Regions from separate parts of the Streptomyces sp. NPDC057616 genome, predicted to be linked through region 1. Evidence: riboswitches for the same ligand, from Rfam matches in the RefSeq annotation. Region 1 holds a riboswitch; each other region holds the start of a gene.
The links. A riboswitch is a leader RNA that binds a small molecule or an ion and turns the genes downstream of it on or off. The one in region 1 is predicted to bind cyclic di-AMP.

Region 1 (5,531 bases):
GGAGGCGTTCCTGCGGCGCCGGCAGCCGGCCGTGAACGGCACCACGCGGATCGCCACCCGCGACGGCCTGCTGCGGCTCGCCCGCGACTGGGGCGAGCACCCCGGCGTGATCCTCCAGGAGTACCTGCCCAGGGAGGAGGCGGAGGACTGGATCGTGCACGCCTACTTCGACCAGGACTCCACCCCGCTCGCCATGTTCACGGGCGTGAAGGTGCGCTCCTGGCCGCCGCACGCGGGCATGACGGCGAACGCGTACGTCGTCGACAATCCGGAACTCGCGGACCTCGCCGCGCGTTTCATCAAGCAGATCGGCTTCACCGGCGTCATCGATCTCGACCTGCGCTTCGACCGGCGCGACGGACGGTACAAGCTCCTCGACTTCAACCCGCGCATGGGCGCCCAGTTCCGGCTCTTCGAGAACGAGTCGGGGGTGGACGTGGTCCGCGCCATGCATCTGAATCTGACCGGCCGCACCGTTCCGGAGGGGGAACAGCGCGCCGGCCACCGGTACATCGTGGAGAACATCGACCTGCCCGCCCTGCTCGCCTACCGCCGCAGCGGCTACACGACGCCGCACGCACCGGCGCGTGCCAGCGGGACGGAGCTGGCCTGGCTCGCGGGTGACGACCCGCTGCCGTTCCTCACGATGCTGGCGCGCTTCGTGCGGCCCGGCGCGAAGCACCTGTATCAGCTGTGGCGGACCAACCGCCGCGGCAGCGGCACCGGTTCGAGCAGCTGACCGAGCAGACCCGACCAGCTGCGCGAGCCGGACACGAAGTGGCGAAGTGACGTCCTGGGGAGGGACTTCGTGAGGCATCCGGTTGCAGTCATCGGCGCCGGGCCGTTCGGCCTGTCGACCGCCGCCCATCTCAAGGGCCGTGGCATCCCGGTCCGCGTCTTCGGCGACCCCATGGTCAGCTGGCGCGACCACATGCCCGCGGGCATGCTCCTGAAGTCGACCCCGGTCGCCTCCAGCATCGACGCCCCCCAGCGGGGCCACCGCCTCGCCGACTACTGCGACGCCGCCGGCATCAAGCGGCTGGTCACGGACGAGGACATCATCCCGATCGAGACCTTCATCGGCTACGGCGAGTGGTTCCGGGACCGGCTCGTGCCCGAACTGGAGCAGGTGCGGGTCGTCTCCGTGGACCGGCACAAGAGCGGCGGCTTCGAACTGAAGCTGGACTCGGGGGAGTTGTTCACCGCCCGCGCGGTCGTCGTGGCGACCGGCCTGTCCGGCCTGGCGCACCTGCCGGCGGAGCTCGCCGCGGCCGTCCCGGAGGGACCGGCACCCACGGGCCCGGTCTCCCACAGCTCCCAGGAGCACGACCTCACCCGCTACGCCGGCAAGGACCTGATCGTCGTCGGCGCCGGGCAGTCCGCGCTGGAGACGGCGGCGCTGGCGGCCGAGGCAGGCGCGCAGGTCCGGGTGGTCTCCCGCGGCCGCGGCAAGGTCGCCTTCGGGGCGCCGCCGTGGCAGCAGCCGAGGCTGCGCCCCGAGTCGCCCTTCGGCCGCGCCTGGTCCCTGTGGGCGCTCAGCTACTACCCGCACCCCTACCGCCACCTGCCGGCCGGGACCCGCCACTACCTGGTGCGCCGTGTGCTCGGCCCGCTCGGCGCGTGGTGGCTGCGCGATCGTTTCGAGGGGAAGGTGCAGGTCAGCGAGGTCGAGCGGATCGTGCGGGCAGACACGTCCGACGGCAGCCCGAGGCTGACGGTCCGCACGCACGCGGGCCGCCCCGAGGAGCTGTCCGCGGACCATGTGATCGCGGCCACCGGCTACCGGGTCGACATCGCGGCGATGGACTTCCTCGGGCACGAGCTGCGCACCCGTCTGGCGGTCAGCCGGGGCACGCCCCGGCTGGGCGCGGGATACGTCTCCTCGGAGCCGGGTCTGTACTTCACCGGCCTGCCGGCGGCGGCGTCGTACGGCCCGGTGATGCGTTTCGTGTGCGGCACGGAGTTCGCCTCGCCGAGGCTGACCGCGCACCTGGCGTCGGCTCATGGGTAGACCGGGGCCCGGGAGACCGGGCGAGGACGAAGGACCGGCCGGGGCGCGGGAGTTGGGTGGGCGGCGCGGCGGGTACCGTGGTCGTCCGGTTCGCGATGAGTCGGTGGCGCGTCCGGTCCGTATTCTCTGATCATGGCCGCACCCACCGCATATGCACTCATCGCCACCGACCTGGACGGCACGCTGCTGAGAGGCGACGACACGCTGTCCGACCGGTCCCTCGCCGCGCTCGCGCGGGTGGCCGAGGCCGGCGCCCGGCACCTGGTCGTGACGGGCCGCCCGGCCCCCAGAGTGCGGCCGCTCCTCGACATCCTGGGCAGCACGGGGCTCGCGGTGTGCGGACAGGGCGCGCAGGTGTACGACGCCGGCGCGGACCGTCTGCTGTGGTCCGTCACGCTGGACCGGGAGCTGGCGGAGACGGCCCTCGGCAAGATCGAGGCGGAGGTGGGACAGGTGTACGCGGCCGTCGACCAGGACGGCGTGGACGGGCTCACGCTGATCGAGCCCGGCTACCTGATGCCGCACCCCACGCTGCCGGCCGTACGGGTCGACCGGCGCGACGACCTGTGGTGCGCGCCCATCAGCAAGGTGCTGCTGCGCCATCCCGACCTGTCCGACGACGAGTTGGCGGCGACGGCGCGCTCGGTGGTGGGCTCACTGGCCACGGTCACCATGTCGGGACCCGGAACCGTCGAACTCCAGCCATGCGGCATCACCAAGGCGACCGGTCTCGCCCTGGCCGCCGCGCACCTGGGGCTCGGGTCGCTGGAGACGATCGCCTTCGGCGACATGCCCAACGACATCCCGATGTTCGACTGGGCGGCGCACGGCGTCGCCATGGCCAACGCCCATCCGGAACTCAAGGCGGTGGCCGACGAGGTCACCTTGTCGAACGAGGACGACGGCATCGCCGTCGTCCTCGAGCGACTGCTGTGGTAGGAGCCTTTAGTAGGCGCCGTAGACGTTGTCGATCGACCCGTAGCGCGCGGCCGCGTACTTGCAGGCGGCGGTGATGTTGGCGACCGGGTCGTACGGGTTCATCAGCGTGCCGGGCACGTGGTAGGCGAGGAAGGTCGGGTCGATGACCTGGAGCAGACCCTTGGAGGGCGTGCCGGCGAGCGCGTTCGAGTCCCAATTGTTGATGGCGGCGGGGTTGCCCGAGGACTCGCGCATGATGTTGCGGTAGATGCCGTCGTACGAGCCGGGGATGCCGTGCTGCGCCATGACCTGCAGGGAGGCCCGGATCCAGCCGTCGAGGTTGTCGGTGTAGCCCATGGAGGTCGCGGTGAGCGTCGTCGGCGTGGCCGCCGAGGCGCTGGTGGCGCCGATGACCGGCAGGGCGAGGACGGCGGCACCGGTGCCGAGGACGGCGAGCTTGCGGGCCAGGCGGGAGTTCTTGGGACGACGGTGCTGAGCGGCAGCGGACATGGGGGATTCCTCTCCGGCGCCTGCGAGGTGAGCTGTCGGGTTCGGGCGGGAGCGGCCCGGCCGCGCGGCCTTGCGGCGGCGCGGCTTCACCCCGAGCCGGTCCGGGGCAATGCCCGGTCCGGCGACTTACCTGGGTCCCCCGCTCCTGCCGTGCGAGTGAGTTGGTCGATGGGTCGGCCGGGCTGCGGCAGGATTCGGCGTCTGCCCGACTGGCCGGGAACGTATGCGAGAGCACATGTCCGGAACAAGTGCCGGATTCACAGACCATGCCTATTGACCTTGGTCTGAGGTTTATGGGGCACTTGATCCTTTGCTGCTGCCAATCCTCAACTCGTATGCGGACGACGGAAGAACGGAGGCAGCTGATGGACCGTCGGGCCGAGGGTCGACGTGACCCAACTCACTGGCATCCGCAAGAGTGGCAAATCGGGCAATGGGGCCAACTCATGTTCAAACAGCCGCCCGTGAGGAACGCCGGCCTCAAGTCCGTTGGCAGGGACCCTTTTCGGCCTAGGGGCAGATCGCTCATTGAAGGCGAAAAACGGACGAATCAGGGTCGGTGATCTTCGGTCGCAGGATTGCATGTCCGCCGGGGCGGAACCCCACATGTGGTGCAGATCGTTCCCATGGCGGCCGTCCTCTGGAGGGGTGATGTCACGAGCGTCTACGGGACACGGGCCGCCGCCTCCCGCCGGACCGGCCGGCACGCCGATAGACAAGTCGATAGATATCCACTCATATGAGGCGATCAAAAACATAGCGGTCGTGATCCGATACCGCCCGTGGTGGACGGGTGGGCGGCATGGGTGATCGAAAGGTGACCGGATACGCTGACTTGAGTGATGGCAGCGACCTATCGACAAACCGCGTGAACCGCAGGTAGACACCAGCAGACAGGAGACCCCTCGTGACCGTCGTCGGGCCGTTCGGGCTGAGCGTGCGGGACCAGGCTCTGGAAGCCGATGTCCAGGCCGGATTGGCGGCTGTCGAGGAGGGTTTGCTCGAAGCCACCAAGAGTGAGGTCCCCTTCATCACGGAGGCCGCCCAGCACCTGGTGCGGGCGGGTGGCAAGCGGTTCCGCCCCTTGCTGGTGATGCTCGCCGCGCAGTTCGGCGACCCGTACGCGCCGGGTGTCGTGCCCTCGGCCGTGGTGGTGGAGCTGACCCACCTGGCGACGCTGTACCACGACGACGTGATGGACGAGGCCGCCGTGCGGCGCGGCGTGGACAGCGCCAACGCCCGCTGGGGCAACTCGGTCGCGGTCCTCACCGGCGACTTCCTCTTCGCGCGGGCCTCGCACATCCTGGCCGACCTCGGGCCCGAGGCGGTCCGGGTGCAGGCCGAGGCGTTCGAGCGGCTGGTCACCGGGCAGATCCTGGAGACGGCGGGGCCGCAGGACGGGCGGGACCCGGTCGATCACTACCTGGACGTGCTGGGCGGCAAGACCGGCTCGCTGGTGGCCGTCTCCTGCCGCTTCGGGGCGATGATGTCGGGCGCCGACGAGACGGTCGTGGACGTGCTGACGCAGTACGGCGAGCGGCTGGGCGTCGCCTTCCAGCTGGCGGACGACGTGCTGGACATCGCGTCCGAGTCGCGCGAGTCCGGCAAGACACCGGGGACCGACCTGCGCGAGGGCATCCCCACCCTGCCCGTGCTGCGGCTGCGGGAGCGGGCGGCGCGGCTGGGGCTGGCCGAGGACATCGCCCTGTGCGAGCTGCTGGACTCCGACCTGAGCGATGACGCGCGCCTCGAGGAGGCGCTGGCCGGGCTGCGGGCGCACCCCGCGCTGGAGCAGGCCCGCCGCGACACCGTGCGCTATGCCGAGGACGCCCGCGCCGCGCTGGCCCCGCTGACGGAGTGCGACGCGAAGCTGGCGCTGATGGAGATGTGCGACGCGGTGGTGCACCGGGCCGGCTGAGCCGTCCCCGGCGGCGCAGGACACCGTCCACCCGAGTTGTGATACAGGTCACAACTCTGGACTGAGTCCAATCTGAGATCCCTTCCGTAGTCATACACAGAAGGCCGACGCAGGGGGTGTCGGCCGGCCTACGGGGAGAAAACAACATCATGGGCATGAATACGACGTTTTCGA
Region 2 (5,531 bases), on a different contig from region 1:
CTTGTCCACCAGCGTGTTCAGCAGGTCCATGAGAGCCGATCCTGTCCTACCGACCCGCTCCGGGCCAAGGAGAGAAGGAACAAGAGAGTCACTTCGTCGTGTGTGTATTGCCACATCATGGGGTGGCGCCCGTCCGGCTAGTGTCTGTCCACTGCCTACAAAAGTCCCGGAGGAGTCATGGCGTTCGGCTGGATCGACGAACAGGCGCGCCAGCGCCGTCGCGCCGGACTCGTACGGACCCTGCGGCCGCGTCCGTCCGGCTCCCCGCTCCTCGATCTCGCGAGCAACGACTACCTGGGTCTGGCCCGCCACCCCGAGGTCACCGAGGGCGCGGCCGCGGCGGCGCGGACCTGGGGCGGCGGCGCGACCGGGTCCCGGCTGGTCACCGGCACGACCGAGCTGCACACCGAGCTGGAGCGCGAGCTGGCGGACTTCTGCGGCTTCGAGGCGGCCCTGGTCTTCTCCTCCGGCTACGCCGCCAACCTCGCCGCGGTCGCCACGCTGGCGCCGCACGGTTCGCTGATCGTCTCCGACGCGGGCAACCACGCCTCCCTCATCGACGGCTGCCGGCTGGCCCGGGGCGCCAAGCAGGTGGTCGGGCACGCCGACCCGGAGGCCGTGCGCAAGGCGCTGCGGACGCACGAGGGCCCGGCCGTCGTGGTGTCGGACACCGTCTTCTCGGTCGACGGTGACGCCGCCCCGCTGGCCGAACTGGCCGCCGCCTGCCGTGAGCGCGGCGCGGGACTGCTGGTGGACGACGCCCACGGCCTGGGCGTCCTGGGCGAGGGCGGCCGGGGTGCCGCGGACGCCGCGGGACTCGCGGGCGCGGACGACCTCGTCGTCACGGTCACGCTGTCCAAGTCGCTCGGCAGCCAGGGTGGAGCCGTCCTCGGTCCCGCCAAGGTCATCGACCATCTCGTCAACGCGGCCCGGACGTTCATCTTCGACACGGGACTCGCACCCGCCGCTGCGGGCGCTGCCCTCGCGGCCCTGCGGCTGCTGCGCCGCGAGCCGCAGCGGGCGGCACGGGCGCGCTCGGTGGCCGCCGAGCTGCACGCACGGCTGAGCGCCGCGGGTCATGAGGCGGTACGCCCGGACGCCGCGGTGGTCTCGGTGCGCGCGCCCTCCCCGGAACAGGCCGTGCAGTGGGCGGCCGACTGCCGTACGGCCGGCCTCGCCGTGGGGTGCTTCCGTCCTCCTTCCGTGCCCGACGGCATCTCACGGCTGAGGCTGACCGCCCGTGCGGACCTGACCGGGGCAGAGATCGAACGCGCTGTCCTGGTGATCGGCGAGACGCGACCATGAGTCGGCGTGACACGGCCGTGTACCGCGCGATGCAGGACTGATCAGGACTGATCAGAAATGGTCAGGACACGACTGCGGCCGTGAAGTCCGTCCAGCTCTCGGGGGAGAAGAGCAGGGCGGGACCGCTCGGGTCCTTGGAGTCGCGCACGGCGAGCAGCCCGGCCAGGGGCCCGGAACAGGGTCGCGCCGTTTCGACGCAGTTGTTCGCTCCGGTGCTGTAGCTGCTGCGCAGCCACCGCACACCGTGCAGATCGGTACTGGAAGGAACGTGCCGAGGAGGTGCAGACATGGTGCCTCCTTACGCGCCGTCACCTATCGCGGCGATGTAATCCAACGAGTCCTCGGGCGAAAGGGCGTGGGACTGGAGGTCCTTGAAGGCCTCGCTGTAAGCCCGGAGGTCTTCTTTCCGTTCGAGGTAGAGGCTACTCGTCAAGTGGTCGAGAACAACCACGTCCAGATCAGAAGTGCTCGAAAACGAGAAGATTACGAAAGGCCCCGTGACGCCGACATGCGCACCGGCGGCGAACGGCAGTACCTGCAGCCGCACTTGAGGCAGATGCGCCGTGTCCAGCAGGCGCCGCAGCTGAAGCGCCATGACGTCGGGGCCACCGACCTCCCGGCGCAGCACCGCCTCGTCCAGCACCGCGCTCAGGCTCAGCGGCCGGTCCGAGCGCAGAACGTCCTGCCTGGCCAGCCGGACCTCGACCAGCGCGTCGAGATCGGCGTCCTCCAGCCCGCCGACCGCCGCCCTGGTCACCGCGCGTGCGTAATCGGGCGTCTGGAGCAGACCGGGCACCACGGACGTCTCCAGCGTGCTCATCGCGCTCGCCTGGGACTCCAGGCTGATGAAGTCGCGGTAGGTGGGCGGCAGCACCCCGCGATAGGCGTGCCACCAGTGGTGCCGGCCGCCGCTCTCGTCGGACCCCGCCAACACCAGCAGCAACTCCCGCAGTTGGGCGTCGGAGACGGCGTAGACGTCGAGAAGTAACCGCACATCGGCCGGTTTCACCCCGCTGGCGCCGGTTTCGATGCGGCTCACCTTCGACTGGTGCCAGCCCGCGAGCCGGGCCGCCTCACCACTGGTGAGCCCCGCACTCGCGCGCAACTCACGCAATTCGGCGCCCAGCTTCCGGCGGCGCACCGCGGGACCGTGCTGCATGCGCTACTCCTTACTCCTTCCGGGCCACCCAAATACGGTCTCCCGTCGCAGAGTTCACCGCATCGAGCGACAGATATATGCATATCTTGGTGGATCGCCACCCGTGACAGGCGCAGTAATGGCAGTCTGGCGACGAAGCACCAGTCCGGGACCGTACTCGAACCATCCGCTCCGTGTCGGACTCCGGCCCCGTGGGAAAGGGACGACCGCGCCATGGCAGACCATCTGGAAGCATCCGTCACTCTGCCGAGCGAGCCCGCCTCGGTCTCCGCGGCCCGCGGCTACGTCGTCGACACGCTCGCGGAGTGGGGGCTTCCAGCGAGCAGCGACACCGCCGAGACCGTCCGGCTGATCGTCTCCGAACTGGCCACCAACGCCGTACAGCACACCTTCGGGCAGTCACCCACCTTCACGGTGGACATCCAGCTCCACCGTGACGAGGAGCTGCGCATCGGTGTCACGGACTCCCACCCCCGCTTCCCGAAGCGGCTGCCCGCCGCCGTCCAGCAGGACAACGGCCGGGGCATGGTGATCATCCGCTGGCTGGCTGCGGAGTGCGGCGGACGGCTGCGGGTTCGGCCCACCAGGGAGGGCGGCAAGACGGTCTCCATCGAACTGCCGTGGACCGCCCCGGCGGAGCCCGTGACGGCAGGAGGGCAGCAGGAGCCGTAGCGGAGCGGCTGGGCTCAGTCGGACGCGGCGGCACGGCGCACCAGCCGGGGCAGCAGTCCCCACAGTCCGAGGCACACGCAGAGGGTCGCGGCACCCGCGGCCGCCCCCGCGGCGCGGCTGTGCGTCGTCACATCGACCACCAGCAGCACCGATCCGGTGAAGGCGAACATCAGCACACCCATGCCGACCGTGGCGAGCCTCGACGAGACCTGCACGATGTGCGGCTTGGCGCCGCGCCGGAAGAGCGAGCGGTGCAGCGCGGCGGGCGCGGTGAACAGCGCGGCCGCGAGGACCGTGAGCAGCAGCGTGATGACGTACGTGCCGCGCTGGAGCGCGTCGAGCGACGGGAAGCGCTGGGTGAAGGCCAGGCTCAGCAGGAAGGCGAAGAGGATCTGGACCCCGGTCTGGACGACGCGCAGCTCCTGCAGCAGCTCGACGAAGTTGCGGTCGGCGCGCTCGAGCGGCGTCTCGTTGCGCGCGGTACAGCGACGGTGCTCGGACATGTCCTACGGGTATCCCGCCGAGCCCGGGTCAGGCCCCGCGGGGACGGCGGCGTGTCAGGTCGCCGCCGTCCCCGCGGGAGAGTCAGCTGACCCGGCCGTACCAGACGCTCTTCGTCCAGATCTTCTGCAGTTTCACGACATCGCCCGTCTTCGGCGCGTGCCAGATCTTCCCCTTCCCCGCGTAGATGCCCACGTGGTAGACGCTGGAGCCCGAGTGGAAGAACACGAGGTCTCCGGCCTTGCGGCTCCTCGCGGAGATGTGGTGGGTCCGGTTGTACTGCTGGGCCGCCGTGCGGGGCAGCTTCTTGCCCGCCTTCTTGAACGAGTACAGCGTGAGCCCGGAGCAGTCGAACCGGCGCGGCCCTATGGCGCCCCACTTGTACGGGGAACCCTTTTTGGAGGCCGCGATCTGAAGTGCCTTCGTCGCCGGCGTGGCGGCCGCGGCGTCGGAGGCGACACCCGGGACCACGATGGAGCCGCCCACTGCGGCAATGGTGAGAGCCGAAGCCGTACCGGCCCGGACCATGAGCGACGGGACACGATTGAGCGCAGTCATGCGCAACCCTTCGTCAGCCGCCTGTGAAGGATGACCTGTCGGATTCGGGCTGGCGAAGTTGCCCGGCCGCTGACGCGGCTTCACCCCAAGGGCTGCTCGACCCGGCCATGGCGTGACCGTTCCGGCGACCCGTCGTGCTTGGGTCCTCCACTCCTGCCGATCCACTCCTGTCGACCAGTCATCCGCGCGGCGGCAGGACTCGGCGTCCGCCCGGATCGCCCCGCCGCTGCGGCGGGGGCTTGTCGTCAGACAGGGATCTTCGCCTACCGATGTCCGAAAATCCCAATGGAACCGGGGATTTGTGTTGTTACTCACCACTCGCCCGTTCGGGTGGACACCCCTGTGTTCGAACAGGTGTTGAGGGCCCGGACGAGCCTCGGACCAGCGGCGGAACGCTCCATTCCGCCCTGAGGGCACGCGCGTTGCGCAACTTGGGCGGTCGAAAAATTGGACCTGTGTCTACTCCAAAAGGCGGTACCTCATTTGGTCCGTTTAGAGGCCGGTCCGGACACCTCGCCGTCGAAGCGCGGTGTCCGGGCCGTCCGAGCGTGCGTCAACTGTCGGGGTGTGCGGGCACCGTGACCCGCGCCGTACGCCGCTCGCCGTCCAGCACCCGCAGGGCGCGGACCAGTGTCGGCGCGTGCACCTCGGTCTCGCCGCGCTGGTGCATCAGCGCCAGCGCGTCGCGCAGCTCGACGGCCTTGCCGACCAGCGCCTGCGCGGCCCGCAGCCCGCGGTAGGTGTCTCCGTGGCGCGCCGGATTGATGCGTCCGAGCAGGTCGACGACGTCGAGGTAACGGTCGATCAACTCGCCCTCGGCGCGCGTGAGGGCGGGCAGCGGCGGCAGTTCGGGTGGCAGCACCGGTCGCTCACCGCCCGGTGGGCGGGGCGAGGGTGGCCTTACGGCTGGTGACGATGCGGTCCACCAGTCCGTACTCCAGCGCCCCTTGGGCGTCGAGGACGTGGTCGCGCTCGATGTCGGCGCTCACCTGCTCGTGGCTGCGCCCGGTGTGCCGGACGAGCATCTCCTCGAGGCGGTCCCGCGTCCGTGTCATCTCGTCGGCCTGGATGGCGAGATCGCTGGCCTGGCCCTGGACCGGTTCGTACAGGGCCGGCTGATGGATCATCACGCGCGCGCCCGGCAGCGCGAGCCGCTTGCCGGGCGTGCCGGCCGCGAGCAGCACCGCCGCGGACGACCCCGCCTGCCCCATGCAGATCGTCTCCACGTCGCACCCGACGAAGCGCATGGTGTCGTAGATCGCGGACATGGCCGTGAAGGAGCCGCCGGGGGAGTTGATGTAGAGCGAGATGTCGCGGTCCGGGTCCTGGTACTCGA
Region 3 (5,531 bases), on a different contig from region 1:
GGCCCGCAGCATCTGCGCGGCCGCCGTGTAGTCGCGGTCGTCCTCGGGCAGGCCGAGGGCGGCGTTCGCCTCGTAGGTGTCGAGGCCCTGGTCCTGGAGGGCGTAGGCGTCCAGCTTGTTGTAGAGGCCGATGCCGCGGCCCTCCTGGCGCAGGTAGAGCAGCACCCCGCCGCGGTCCGCGATCCGCTCGACCGCCTCGCGCAGCTGGGGGCCGCAGTCGCAGCGGGCCGAGCCGAACACGTCGCCCGTCAGGCACTCGGAATGCAGGCGGACCAGAGGCGTTGTACCGGGGGCCGGGTCGCCGAGCACGACGGCCACGTGCTCCTGGCCGTCGGTCAGGCCGTGGAAGGTGACCAGTTCGGCGTCGACGCTGTAGCCGTCCTGGAAGCGCAGCGGTACCCGGACACGGGCGCGCGTCGTGGCGGCGGGGAAGTCGGGCATGCGGGGTCTCCCGGGTCCGGTCGGTATCTGCTTCAGATTTGAAGCAGATCTACGGTGCAGGACACTACCTCTGCTTTAAATTTGAAGCAACAGAATTGCGGCGCAGCTCACGAACAAGAGCCGGAGGAGCGGCGCCGCCACGGGACGTCCTCCGCGGCGGGGCGCTCCTCGTCGCTCTCCAGCGCCGTGACGATCCCCGAGAAGATGTCCTCCAGCTGTTCCACCTGCTGCGGGGTCAGCCGGTCGAAGAGCAGGGAGCGTACGGTCTCCACATGTCCCGGCGCCGTCCGCTCCAGCACGGCCATCCCCTCGTCCGTCAGTGTGGCGAAGCTGCTGCGCTTGTCCGATGTGCAGTCCTCGCGGCGGACCAGGCCGTCCTTCTCCAGCCGGGTCACGGCGTACGTCAGTCGGCTGCGGGTGATCTTCGACCGCTCGGCCAGGTCGGTCATGCGCAGGCTGCGCCCGGGCACCTCGGAGAGGTTGGCCAGGATGGAGTAGTACAGGTGCGGCATGCCGGCGTCCTGCTGGAGCTGCCGGTCGATCGCGTCCTCCAGGAGGTGCGTCGCGGCGATGTACGCGCGCCAGGCGCGCTGCTCCTTGGAGGTGAGCCAGCGAGTCGTCATACCCCCAGTGTAGGTTTGTTTCAAACTTGAACCAAGCGGTCCGTCCGAGAGTGAGCGCGTCCGATGCCGTACCCCCACGTCCTGCTGTCCGCCGCCGTCTCGCTCGACGGCTACCTCGACGACACCGGCCCCGACCGCCTCCTGCTCTCCAGCCCCGCCGACTTCGACCGCGTGGACGAGGTGCGGGCGTCGGTCGACGCGATCCTGATCGGCGCCGGCACCATCCGCGCCGACAATCCGCGGCTGCTGGTGAACTCCCCGGAGCGCCGGGCCGCGCGGATCGCGGCGGGGCGGCCGGAGTACCCCCTCAAGGTCACCGTCAGCGGTTCCGGCGAGCTGGACCCCGGCGCCAGGTTCTGGCACACCGGCGGCGACAAGCTCCTGTGCACCACCGACAAGGGCGCCGAGCGGGCCCGCGCGCTGGGCCTCGCCGCCGACGTCGTCGCGCTCGGCCCCGACCTCGACTGGCGCACGCTCCTCGCGCATCTGCACGACGAGCGCGGCGTACGGCGCCTGATGGTCGAGGGCGGCGGCACCGTCCACACCCAGCTGCTCCAGCAGGGCCTCGCCGACGAACTCCAGCTCGTCCTCGCCCCGCTCTTCGTGGGCGACCCGGACGCGCCCCGCCTCTTCGGCCCCGGCGCCTACCAGGGCGGCCGCCTGCGCCTCACGGAGACGCGGCACATCGAGGACGTCGTCTTCATGCGCTACGAGCCCACCGCCCCCGGCGCCGGCCCGCTGCCCACCGCCGCCGACCACCACTGGCTGGCCCTCGCCTGCGAGCTGGCGGCCCTGTGCCCGCCCTCCCGCACGGCCTTCAGCGTGGGCGCGCTGATCGTCGCCGCCGACGGCACGGAGCTCGCCCGCGGCCACTCACGCGAGGGCGGCGACCCCGTCGTGCACGCCGAGGAGGCGGCCCTGGCCAAGCTCGACCCGGCCGATCCGAGGCTCGCGTCGGCCACGGTCTACAGCAGCCTGGAGCCCTGCACCCAGCGTGCCTCCCGGCCTAAACCGTGCGCCCGGCTGATCCTCGACGCGGGCGTACGGCGAGTGGTCACGGCCTGGCGGGAGCCCGACACCTTCGTCGCGGGCGCGGACGGCAGCGGCCTGCTGGCGGCCCGGGGCGTCGAGGTCGTCGTACTGGCGGAGCACGAGGAGCAGGCCAAGGCGCCCAACCGTCATCTGCCGGGCTTCTGAGCCGTGGCGTCGGCGGTCCCGCGGATGGCGTATGCTGGTGTCACACCGACGCGGGGTGGAGCAGCTCGGTAGCTCGCTGGGCTCATAACCCAGAGGTCGCAGGTTCAAATCCTGTCCCCGCTACTCAAGGCCCAGGGCCGGAATCCGGAAACGGATTCCGGCCCTGGGTGTTTCCGGCGCGCATGGCCGTCACCGGGCCCTCGTCACCTGCGGTGACCGTCCGACCGCTTTCCGCATAACGACTGACACACCGTCAGAACGGGCGGGGTTTCCGGGGCGAGGCCAACTCGCCCGTTTTTCGCCTCTCTTGGCCCGTACGTCCAGGCCAAAAAGCATTAATGATCAAGCAGAACAGCTTGGAATCGGCACCCCGGGTCTATTAACGTTCGATAACGCAGCGCGGTCGTCCCAGCCGTCACAAGAGGCGGCTCCGTGCGCACGCGCCGAATCCCGCAAGGGAACCGGGGAACCACCACCCAGGGGTGAATCGCGCGGATGCCGTCGTGGAGCCACGACCGGTATACGCGCGTAGGAGACCTTCCTGCTCCGAACCCGTCAGCTAACCCGGTAGGCGAGAAGGAAGGAAAGGAGCGCGCCCACGTGGCGTCCAACCCGCCTGCCCCGGCACCGTTCGTGCCGAGCACCGAGCCCTTCGGCTTCCCCGGCCCCCGCTCCGACGAGGGTCCGTGGGAGGAGTGGAACCCCACCGAGGACTCCGTCGCCCCGGTCCGCGGCCGGCACCGTGTCGCCAAGCAGCGCGGCGGCGGACTCGCCCGCAGCTCCACGGTCCTCGGCGTCGGCGTCATAGCCGCCGTCGGCGCGGGCGGTATGGCCAGCGCCAACACCGGCAAGCCCCCGGTCTCCATCTCCATGCCCGACCTGGGCTCCGTGGGCCACATGTTCGGCGGCTCCGCCGAGACGCCCAAGGGTTCGGCCACCGCGCTCAGCACCGTCGGCGTGAGCACCGAGGACACCGAGCAGGGCGCCCGGGACGCCGGTCAGGCGCTGCGCGACCGCATCATGGCGCAGGCCGAGAGCCAGCAGGTCCAGGTCGACAGCAAGGCCCAGTCCGTCACCGAGGCGGCCCTCGCCAAGCAGGTCGACGACGCCGCCGCCAAGGCGGAGAAGGAGGCCGCGGCCAAGGCCGCCGCCGCCAAGGAGAAGGCCGAGGCGGAGGCCAAGAAGGCCGCCGAGGCCGCGCGCCTGGCCGAACTGGCCAAGCAGTACAAGCTCCCGGTCGTGTCGTACACGATCACCGGCACCTTCGGGCAGCCCGGCTCCATGTGGTCCTCCGGTTACCACACGGGCCTCGACTTCGCCGCCCCCACGGGCACGCCCATCAAGGCCGTCCACAGCGGCACCGTCACCGAGGCCGGCTGGGCCGGCTCGTACGGCTACCGCACGATCGTGACCCTCGACGACGGCACCGAGCTGTGGTTCTGCCACCAGTCGTCGATCAGTGTGAGCGTGGGCCAGAAGGTCAGCACGGGCGAGGTCATCGGCCGCGTCGGCGCCACCGGCAACGTCACCGGCCCGCACCTGCACCTCGAGGTCCACCCGAACGGCCAGGCCGAGGGCATCGACCCGATGACCTGGCTGCGCGGCAAGGGCCTCACCCCTTGATCCACGCCGGGACCCCGGTGGTCCTGGCGGCTTCCCCCCGACGTCAGGGCCGCCGGCGGACGCGCGCGCGTCCGCCGCGCACCCCGTCCCGGTTTACGTGATCTTTGCGGCACCGGCGGAATGGGCCGCTCCGGCGCCGTCGTTGACGTCCAGCATGACGTCTCCTTCTCTGCGCAAGCTCGGCTCCTCCGGCCTCGAGGTCTTCCCGCTCTGCCTCGGCGGCAATGTCTTCGGCTGGACCGCCGACGAGGCCGCTTCCTTCGCCGTGCTCGACGCCTACGCGGCCGCCGGCGGCAACTTCCTCGACACCGCCGACTCCTACTCGGCGTGGATCGACGGCAACCAGGGCGGCGAGTCGGAGACGATCATCGGCCGGTGGGTCAGGGCGCGCGGCAACCGCGACGACGTGGTCATCGCGACCAAGGTCAGCCAGCACCCCGAGTTCCCGGGCCTGACGGCCGCCAACATCAAGGCCGCCGCGGACGCCTCCCTGCGCCGCCTGGGCACCGACCACATCGACCTCTACTACACGCACTTCGACAAGCCCGAGGTGCCGGTCGAGGAGATCGTCGGCGCGCTCGACGAGCTGGTGCGGGCCGGCAAGGTGCGGCACATCGCCGCCTCCAACATCTCGCCCGAACGGCTGCGCGCGTCCCTGGAGTTCTCCGACCGCGAGGGCCTGGCCAAGTACGTGGCGCTGCAGCCCCACTACAACCTGGTCTCGCGCGACACCTACGAGGGCGAGCTCCAGGACGTGGCCGCGCGCTACGGCCTCGCGGCCGTCCCGTACTACGCCCTGGCCGCCGGCTTCCTCACCGGCAAGTACCGGCCCGGCACCACGGTCGACAGCGCGCGGGCGGGCCGGGTGGCGCAGTACCTGGACAGCGAGCGGGGGCGGCGGGTGCTGACCGCGCTCGACGAGATCGCCCAGGCGCACGGTGCCGCGGTGCCCACGGTCGCCCTGGCCTGGCTCGCCGCCCGGCCGACGGTCGCCGCGCCGATCGCGTCCGCCCGCACGGTGGAGCAGCTGCCGGCCCTGCTGGCGGTGGCGGAGCTGACCCTCACGGACGCCGAGCTCGCCCGGCTGACGCGGGCGTCGGCCTGATCACCCGGCCGGGCCGCCCTACGACTGGTACGGGTTGTACGCGGGATTCGGGATCGCCGGGTACCCGTACACCCCGTACACCGGCCAGGGCGGCGCGACCACGGGCACCGCGGGTGCCGTCGCGCGCGCCGCGTAGTCGAGCGCCGGGCGGGCCACCTCGCGGCGCCGCCACAGCTCGTACAGCAACTCCCGTTCCCTGACGACGAAGTCCGCGCCGGCGCGGCCGTGGCGCCCCCGGTGCCGCAGGAAGGCCAGGGAGGTCGCGTACGCCTCGTACTGGGTGACCTGGCGCGCGGCCGGCCTGCCGCCGTAGTGGGCGGCGTAGTCACGGGCCAGCCGTCGGGCCCGCATCGAGCCGAGGGCGAAGGGCTCGGCGGGCGAGAGCCAGCCGGCGACGGCGTAGGCGGGCAGTTCCTCGCGCACGGTGCGCAGTTCGCGCTGGCGCGTCCAGATCACCAGCCAGGTCAGCAGGCCGAACGCCGGGACCATGAAGGCGGCGTAGACGGCGAAGAAGCCGTACTCGCCGAAGGTCGACGAGCCGT
Region 4 (5,531 bases), on a different contig from region 1:
CCAGCCGACGAACGCCCCGTCGGGGCCGGGGTCGCCGACGCCCTCGGTGAAGCTGTCCCCCACCGCAACGTACGACCCGATCACTGCTCTGCTGTCACTCTTCGAATCGTCTGCCACATCGACCGATGATCCACCTTCGAATGTGACCTACGCGACCGTAAGAAAGCGCCGGAAGGGGTTGACGAGCGGTGAGATAAGACACTTCTAAAGTATTGACCAAGGGCGGAATAACCGGCCGGCCCAGGCTGTTGCCGTCTCAACTGCCGTACCTGTGCGCGGACATACCGAAGGCCGGACCCGGGGATCGAGGTCCGGCCTTCGGCAGCGTGTCAGGCAGGTTGCTGCGGGGGGTGTCAGCCGACGGTGACGCCCTTCGAGCGGAGGTAGGAGACCGGGTCCACGTCGGAGCCGTAGTTCGGCGTGGTGCGGATCTCGAAGTGCAGGTGCGGGCCGGTCACGTTGCCGGTCGCGCCGGAGAGGCCGAGCTGCTGGCCCGCGGTCACGGCCTGGCCGGCCGAGACGGATATCTGGGACAGGTGGCCGTACTGCGCGTAGTGGCCGTCGGCCAGCTTGATGATGACCTGGTTGCCGTACGCGCCGCCCCAGCCGGCGGAGACGACCGTGCCCGTGCCGACCGCCTTGACGGTGGTGCCGGTCGGGACGACGAAGTCGACGCCGGTGTGGTAGCCGCTGGACCACATGCTGCCGGCCACCTTGTAGCCGGTGCCGATGGCGGAGCTGTTCACCGGGAGGGTGAAGCCGCTGCCGGTGGTCTCGGAGGCCTGCGTCGCGGTGGTCTTCTTCGCCGTCGACTTCTTGACGGCCGACTTCTTGACCGCCGGCTTCTTGGCGGAGGCCTTCGGGGCGGCCGAGGACTTGGTGGCGCTCGGCGCCGCCTTCTCGCCGAGCGTGAGCTTCAGGCCCGGGTGGATCAGCGACGGGTCGTCGCCGACGGCCTGGCGGTTGTCCGAGTAGATCTTCTTCCAGCCACCGGACACGTGCTGCTCGTCGGCGATCTTCGCGAGATAGTCGCCGGACCGCACCGAGTAGGTCCGAACGCCGTTGTGATGCGCGGCACTCTTCTTCTCGGTGGCCTTCTTCTCGGCACCCGGAAGGGACTGGACGGCCTTTTGCGAAACCGACTGGGAAACGGAGTCCGCGGTGGCGGCGTGGGCGCCGGTGGCACCCATGAGCGGCAGCGCGAGCGCGGCGCCACCGGTTCCGGCGACGGCGATGGTGCGGGTGAAGCGCAGGGACTTCGGACGGCGGTGCTTACCCTTCGCGGGCATGACGAATTCCTCTCCGGCGCCTACGAGGTGAGCTGTCGGGTGCGAGCTGGAGATGCCCGGCCGCGCGTTTGACGCGGCTTTACCCCAAGCCGTTCCGGAGACCGGAACAGGCGGTCAAACCTGTGGGTCCCCCGTTCCTGCCGTTCACGGGTGAGTTGTGCGGGCACCGGGCGGCGGCAGGATTGGGCGTCCGTCCGGATCGGTGGCGAACGTAAGCGACGAAGACGCAAAGGGACAAGTGACGGTTCCCCGGGAAAGCGTTTCCGTTGATCCTTAATGGGAAATAGTGGTGACCCTGTGTGGATTACGGGAGCGTCTTGCCGGTCGAATTCCCTTGTGAAGCACGTGAATTACGTGAACATGACGGACCACGGTCGGTCACGGATATGACGCTCCTCACGCGCCTTACCGCCAGGAGGCCTTATTCCGGAGCGAGTTCGGCCAATACGGACACATCGCTCAGATGCGGCGCAGTCGGAAGACGGCCGCGTCCAGATCGCCGCGCAGTCCGGTGCGCAGTCCGTGGTGCAGGAGGACGGCGCCCCTAAGGATTTCGCCCGTTTCGAGGCATTCGTACGCCGCTGTCGGGTCAAGGCCCTTGAGCCGCAACGCGGGCACGGGTTCACCGTGGCTCTGCGCCTGGAGCCAGGCCAGGACGACCGCGTCGTCCCCGCGCACGTACTGCACCGCACTCAGACCGCCCGCCGGCGGGCGAAGCCGATGGAGGTCGCCGTGCTGCACCAGGGGCCGGATCTCCTTGTAGAGGGCGACCCACTCCCCCGCCTCGGCCAGCTCCTCCTCGCTCCAGCGGGTCAGGTCGCCGCCGACTCCGAGCACGCCGGCCATGGAGCTGACGAACCGGAAGCGCAGCGAGCTGACGCGGCCGTTGAGCTGGGTGTTGGGGCTGTCGGTGACCCAGGCGGCCATCACGCGCGCGGGGTGGATCTGGCTGAAGCCGTGCTGGATGGCGAGCCGGTCCAGCGGGTCGGTGTTGTCGGAGGTCCACACCTGGTCCGTACGGCTCATGATCCCGAGGTCGATACGGCCGCCGCCGCCCGAGCAGGACTCGAAGGCGACACCGGGGTGGGCCGCGCGCAGCCGGTCCAACAGGGCGTACAGCGCGTGGACATGGTCGGTCCACAGCCGCTGCGGATACGGCTCGCCGGGCCAGCCCGCGTCGGTGAAGGCGCGGTTGAAGTCCCACTTCACGTAGTCGATCGGGGCGCTGGACAGCAGCGTGTCGAGCTGCTGCCACAGGTACTCCTGGACGTCTTCGCGGGCCAGGTTCAGTACGAGCTGATTGCGCAGTTCCGTCCGCTTTCGTCCCGGCTGGAACTGGACCCAGTCGGGGTGCTCGCGGTACAGGTCGCTGTCCGGGTTGACCATCTCGGGCTCGACCCAGATGCCGAACTGCATCCCGAGGGCGTGCACATACTCCGCGAGGGGTCCGAGCCCCTTCGGGAAGCGGTCCGGGTTGGGCGTCCAGTCGCCGAGCCCGGCCCGGTCACTGGTGCGCCTGCCGAACCAGCCGTCGTCGACGACGAACAGCTCGACGCCGATCGCGGCGGCCCGCCGGGCGAGCGCCGACTGCTGCTCCTCGGTGATGTCGAACTCCGTGGCCTCCCAGGAGTTGAACAGCACCGGGCGGTCCCGGTCCGCGTCCGGGATCACGTACGCGCGCTGGTAGGCGTGCCAGGCGCGGCTCGCGCCGCCGAAGCCGCCGTCGCTCCACAGGCCGGCGAAGACGGGTGTGGTGTACGACTCCCCCGCCGCCAGGCGCAGCAGCCCGGAGTCGTCGTGTCCGGCGCCGCCGGTGATCTGCACGCGCGCGTCCGGCAGCTGCGCCACCGCGATCCGCCAGGAGCCGGACCAGCCCAGCGCGCAGCCGTAGACCTCGCCGTGCTCCTCGGTCGCGTCGGTGTCCAGGGCGACCCAGGGCAGGTGCTGGTGCCCGGTGTGGCCGCGGCGGCTGCCGATGACCTTCTCGCCGTAGGTGAGGGGTGAGGCGGTCAGCCGGGACTCGGCGGCCCAGCGTCCGTGCAGCTGGGACAGGCGCCAGTCCGCACGCTCGGGCAGCGTCCAGGTGGCGGCGTCGGCGCGCAGCAGCTCCAGCACGGGCCCCTCGTTGGCAAGGCTCACCCAGCGCTCCACGACGTCGTGCCGCATGCGGTAGTGCAGCGTGATCGTCAGCCCGCCGTCGCGAAAGCGCAGCCGCAGCCCACCGTCGGCGCCGGGCTCGGTGTCGTGGCCCTCGAAGCGCCACTCGGTGCCGCGCCGCTCGTCGGTGCGGACGGACAGGGCGGGACGCACGAAGCGGGGGCCGCCCTCGACCGGGTACTCCTCGCGGCCGTCGAGCGGGGACTCGAAGGGCCAGTAGTCGGGCAGCGGGCGCAGGGCGAGGGCCTCGGCGTCGCCGAGCGTGATCTTCGGGCCCCAGTGCAGATGCAGCAGCTCGTCGCCCTCGGTGAGATGCACGGCGTAACTGCTCGCCGGCCCACTGAGAAGCCATGTACGGCCGTTGTCGGCGATTTCCAGCATTCCAGCCCCCACACATCCGAACAGGTGCGCTCAATTGCCAACATCATCAAGGGCAGTGAGGCCTGGTCGCAACGCCTGTGGACAACTCATTGCCCAAGGAATGCATGTCGTATGGTCGTCGGAGCGCCCGTCGACGAGTCGCGCCGTTCGGGCGGAGTGGGAGGAGCACCCGTGACGCAGCAGATTCCGTCGACCGAACCCGAGCTCGCCGGTGTCCGCAACTTCCGTGACGTCGGCGGCCTCCCGACCACGGACGGGCGGCGGGTGCGGCACGGAGTGCTGTTCCGCAGCGGCCACCTCGCGCACGCGACCGAGGAGGACGCCGCCTTCCTCTCCACCCTGGGCCTGCACACGATCTTCGACTTCCGCAACGCCGCGGACCAGAAGCTGGAGGGCCCGGACGTCGAGCTGCCGGGCGTGCGCAACGTGAACCTGCCGCTGACCGACCCGGCCGACGGCGCGGAGTTCTGGAAGATGGTGCGCGACGGCGAGATCGAGCAGCTGCGCGGCATCCTGGGCGACGGCCAGGCCGCCGGCCGGATGATCTCCTCCTACCGCACGATCATCAAGGAGCGCACCGCCGAGCACGCGCGCGTGCTGCGCTCGCTCGCCGAGGACAGCGTGCCCGCGCTGATGCACTGCGCTGCGGGCAAGGACCGCGCGGGTCTGTCGATCGCGGTGACGCTGCTCGCGCTGGGCGTCGAGCGCGACGCGATCGTCACCGACTACCTGGAGTCCAACGCCAAGCACCGCCGCTACAAGGTGCACCGCAGCGGCTCCTCCAGCGCGGGGTACGGCCCCGAGGTGATGGAGCTGCTCAGCCCCCTGTTCGAGGCCCGCGCCGAGTATCTGGCGGCGGCCTTCGAGACGATCGAGCAGACCTGGGGCGACGTCGACACCTACCTGGAGCGGGGGCTCGGCGTCACCCCGGAGCTGCGCGAGGGCCTGCGCCGGCGCCTGCTGGACTGAGCCGAACCGCCGGCCCCTTCTCCGTGTCGCCCTACTTCGCGTTCTCCGTGACGCCCTACTTCGCGCCGATCTCGAACAGCAGGTAGATGAAGGCCGCGAAGAGGTGCCCCACCGCGATGTAGATGATCAGGCGCACCCACAGGGCGCGGGGGAACTTCTCCTCCATGTTGCTCATGGCATGTCTCCGGTGATCGGGCCCAGGCACAGCGTGGCCGTGGGACTCTGCAGCAGGGTGTGGACGAACAGGAGGTCGACGCCGTCGGGATCCTGGGCGGCGAGCCGGTGCGGCGTCAGCGAGTCGAAGTGCGCGCTGTCGCCGGGGCCGAGCAGATGGGTGGTGTCCCCCAGGCGCAGCCGCAGCCGCCCCTTGAGGACGTACAGCCACTCCTCACCTGGGTGCACGCGCACGATGTCGCCCTGCGAGCCGTGCGGCACATGCACGCGCAGGGCCTGCATCCCGCGGCCGGGAGCACCGGTCTGCCAGTAGGTCCAGCCGCCCGCGGCGGTCGGCTCCATGTCCCCGGCGCGCACGACGGCGTCCCGATCCGCGACCGACTCGCCCAGCAGCTCCGAGACGGTCGTACCGTAGATACGGGCAAGGGCGAGGAGCACCGGCAGCGAAGGCTGGCGCTGCCCGGTCTCCAGCCGGGAGAGATGGGCCGGCGACAGGCCGGCCGTGCGGGCCGCGGCCTCCAGCGTGAGGGAGGCACGGCGGCGCAGCGCGCGGAGCTGGGG

Region 2: another riboswitch for cyclic di-AMP. It lies ahead of ACFU97_RS28805 (C40 family peptidase); the one in region 1 lies ahead of ACFU97_RS34470 (transglycosylase SLT domain-containing protein).
Region 3: another riboswitch for cyclic di-AMP. It lies ahead of ACFU97_RS40140 (M23 family metallopeptidase); the one in region 1 lies ahead of ACFU97_RS34470 (transglycosylase SLT domain-containing protein).
Region 4: another riboswitch for cyclic di-AMP. It lies ahead of ACFU97_RS13785 (peptidoglycan DD-metalloendopeptidase family protein); the one in region 1 lies ahead of ACFU97_RS34470 (transglycosylase SLT domain-containing protein).

The regions. Positions count from the first base shown of each region.
Region 1 covers NZ_JBHVGU010000034.1:96,612-102,142, forward strand. The annotation lists gene ACFU97_RS34455 (ATP-grasp domain-containing protein) at 1-739, shown strand, start outside; gene ACFU97_RS34460 (FAD-dependent oxidoreductase) at 809-2,011, shown strand; gene ACFU97_RS34465 (HAD family hydrolase) at 2,144-2,950, shown strand; gene ACFU97_RS34470 (transglycosylase SLT domain-containing protein) at 2,957-3,439, opposite strand; cyclic di-AMP (ydaO/yuaA leader) riboswitch at 3,444-3,649, opposite strand; gene ACFU97_RS34475 (polyprenyl synthetase family protein) at 4,347-5,357, shown strand; gene ACFU97_RS34480 (CHRD domain-containing protein) at 5,513-5,531, shown strand, end outside.
Region 2 covers NZ_JBHVGU010000025.1:45,339-50,869, forward strand. The annotation lists gene bioB (biotin synthase BioB) at 1-30, opposite strand, end outside; gene ACFU97_RS28780 (8-amino-7-oxononanoate synthase) at 178-1,305, shown strand; gene ACFU97_RS28785 (DUF397 domain-containing protein) at 1,367-1,594, opposite strand; gene ACFU97_RS28790 (helix-turn-helix domain-containing protein) at 1,604-2,464, opposite strand; gene ACFU97_RS28795 (ATP-binding protein) at 2,678-3,136, shown strand; gene ACFU97_RS28800 (DUF6328 family protein) at 3,151-3,639, opposite strand; gene ACFU97_RS28805 (C40 family peptidase) at 3,722-4,195, opposite strand; cyclic di-AMP (ydaO/yuaA leader) riboswitch at 4,199-4,410, opposite strand; gene ACFU97_RS28810 (hypothetical protein) at 4,749-5,057, opposite strand; gene ACFU97_RS28815 (ATP-dependent Clp protease proteolytic subunit) at 5,065-5,531, opposite strand, start outside.
Region 3 covers NZ_JBHVGU010000049.1:19,921-25,451, reverse strand. The annotation lists gene ribA (GTP cyclohydrolase II) at 1-441, opposite strand, end outside; gene ACFU97_RS40155 (MarR family winged helix-turn-helix transcriptional regulator) at 549-1,064, opposite strand; gene ACFU97_RS40150 (dihydrofolate reductase family protein) at 1,128-2,261, shown strand; tRNA gene ACFU97_RS40145 (tRNA-Met) at 2,311-2,384, shown strand; cyclic di-AMP (ydaO/yuaA leader) riboswitch at 2,693-2,850, shown strand; gene ACFU97_RS40140 (M23 family metallopeptidase) at 2,862-3,884, shown strand; gene ACFU97_RS40135 (aldo/keto reductase) at 4,039-4,989, shown strand; gene ACFU97_RS40130 (PrsW family intramembrane metalloprotease) at 5,008-5,531, opposite strand, start outside.
Region 4 covers NZ_JBHVGU010000009.1:184,529-190,059, forward strand. The annotation lists gene ACFU97_RS13780 (SGNH/GDSL hydrolase family protein) at 1-84, opposite strand, end outside; gene ACFU97_RS13785 (peptidoglycan DD-metalloendopeptidase family protein) at 354-1,289, opposite strand; cyclic di-AMP (ydaO/yuaA leader) riboswitch at 1,294-1,472, opposite strand; gene ACFU97_RS13790 (alpha-galactosidase) at 1,749-3,827, opposite strand; gene ACFU97_RS13795 (tyrosine-protein phosphatase) at 3,999-4,796, shown strand; gene ACFU97_RS13800 (DUF6126 family protein) at 4,852-4,971, opposite strand; gene ACFU97_RS13805 (helix-turn-helix domain-containing protein) at 4,968-5,531, opposite strand, start outside.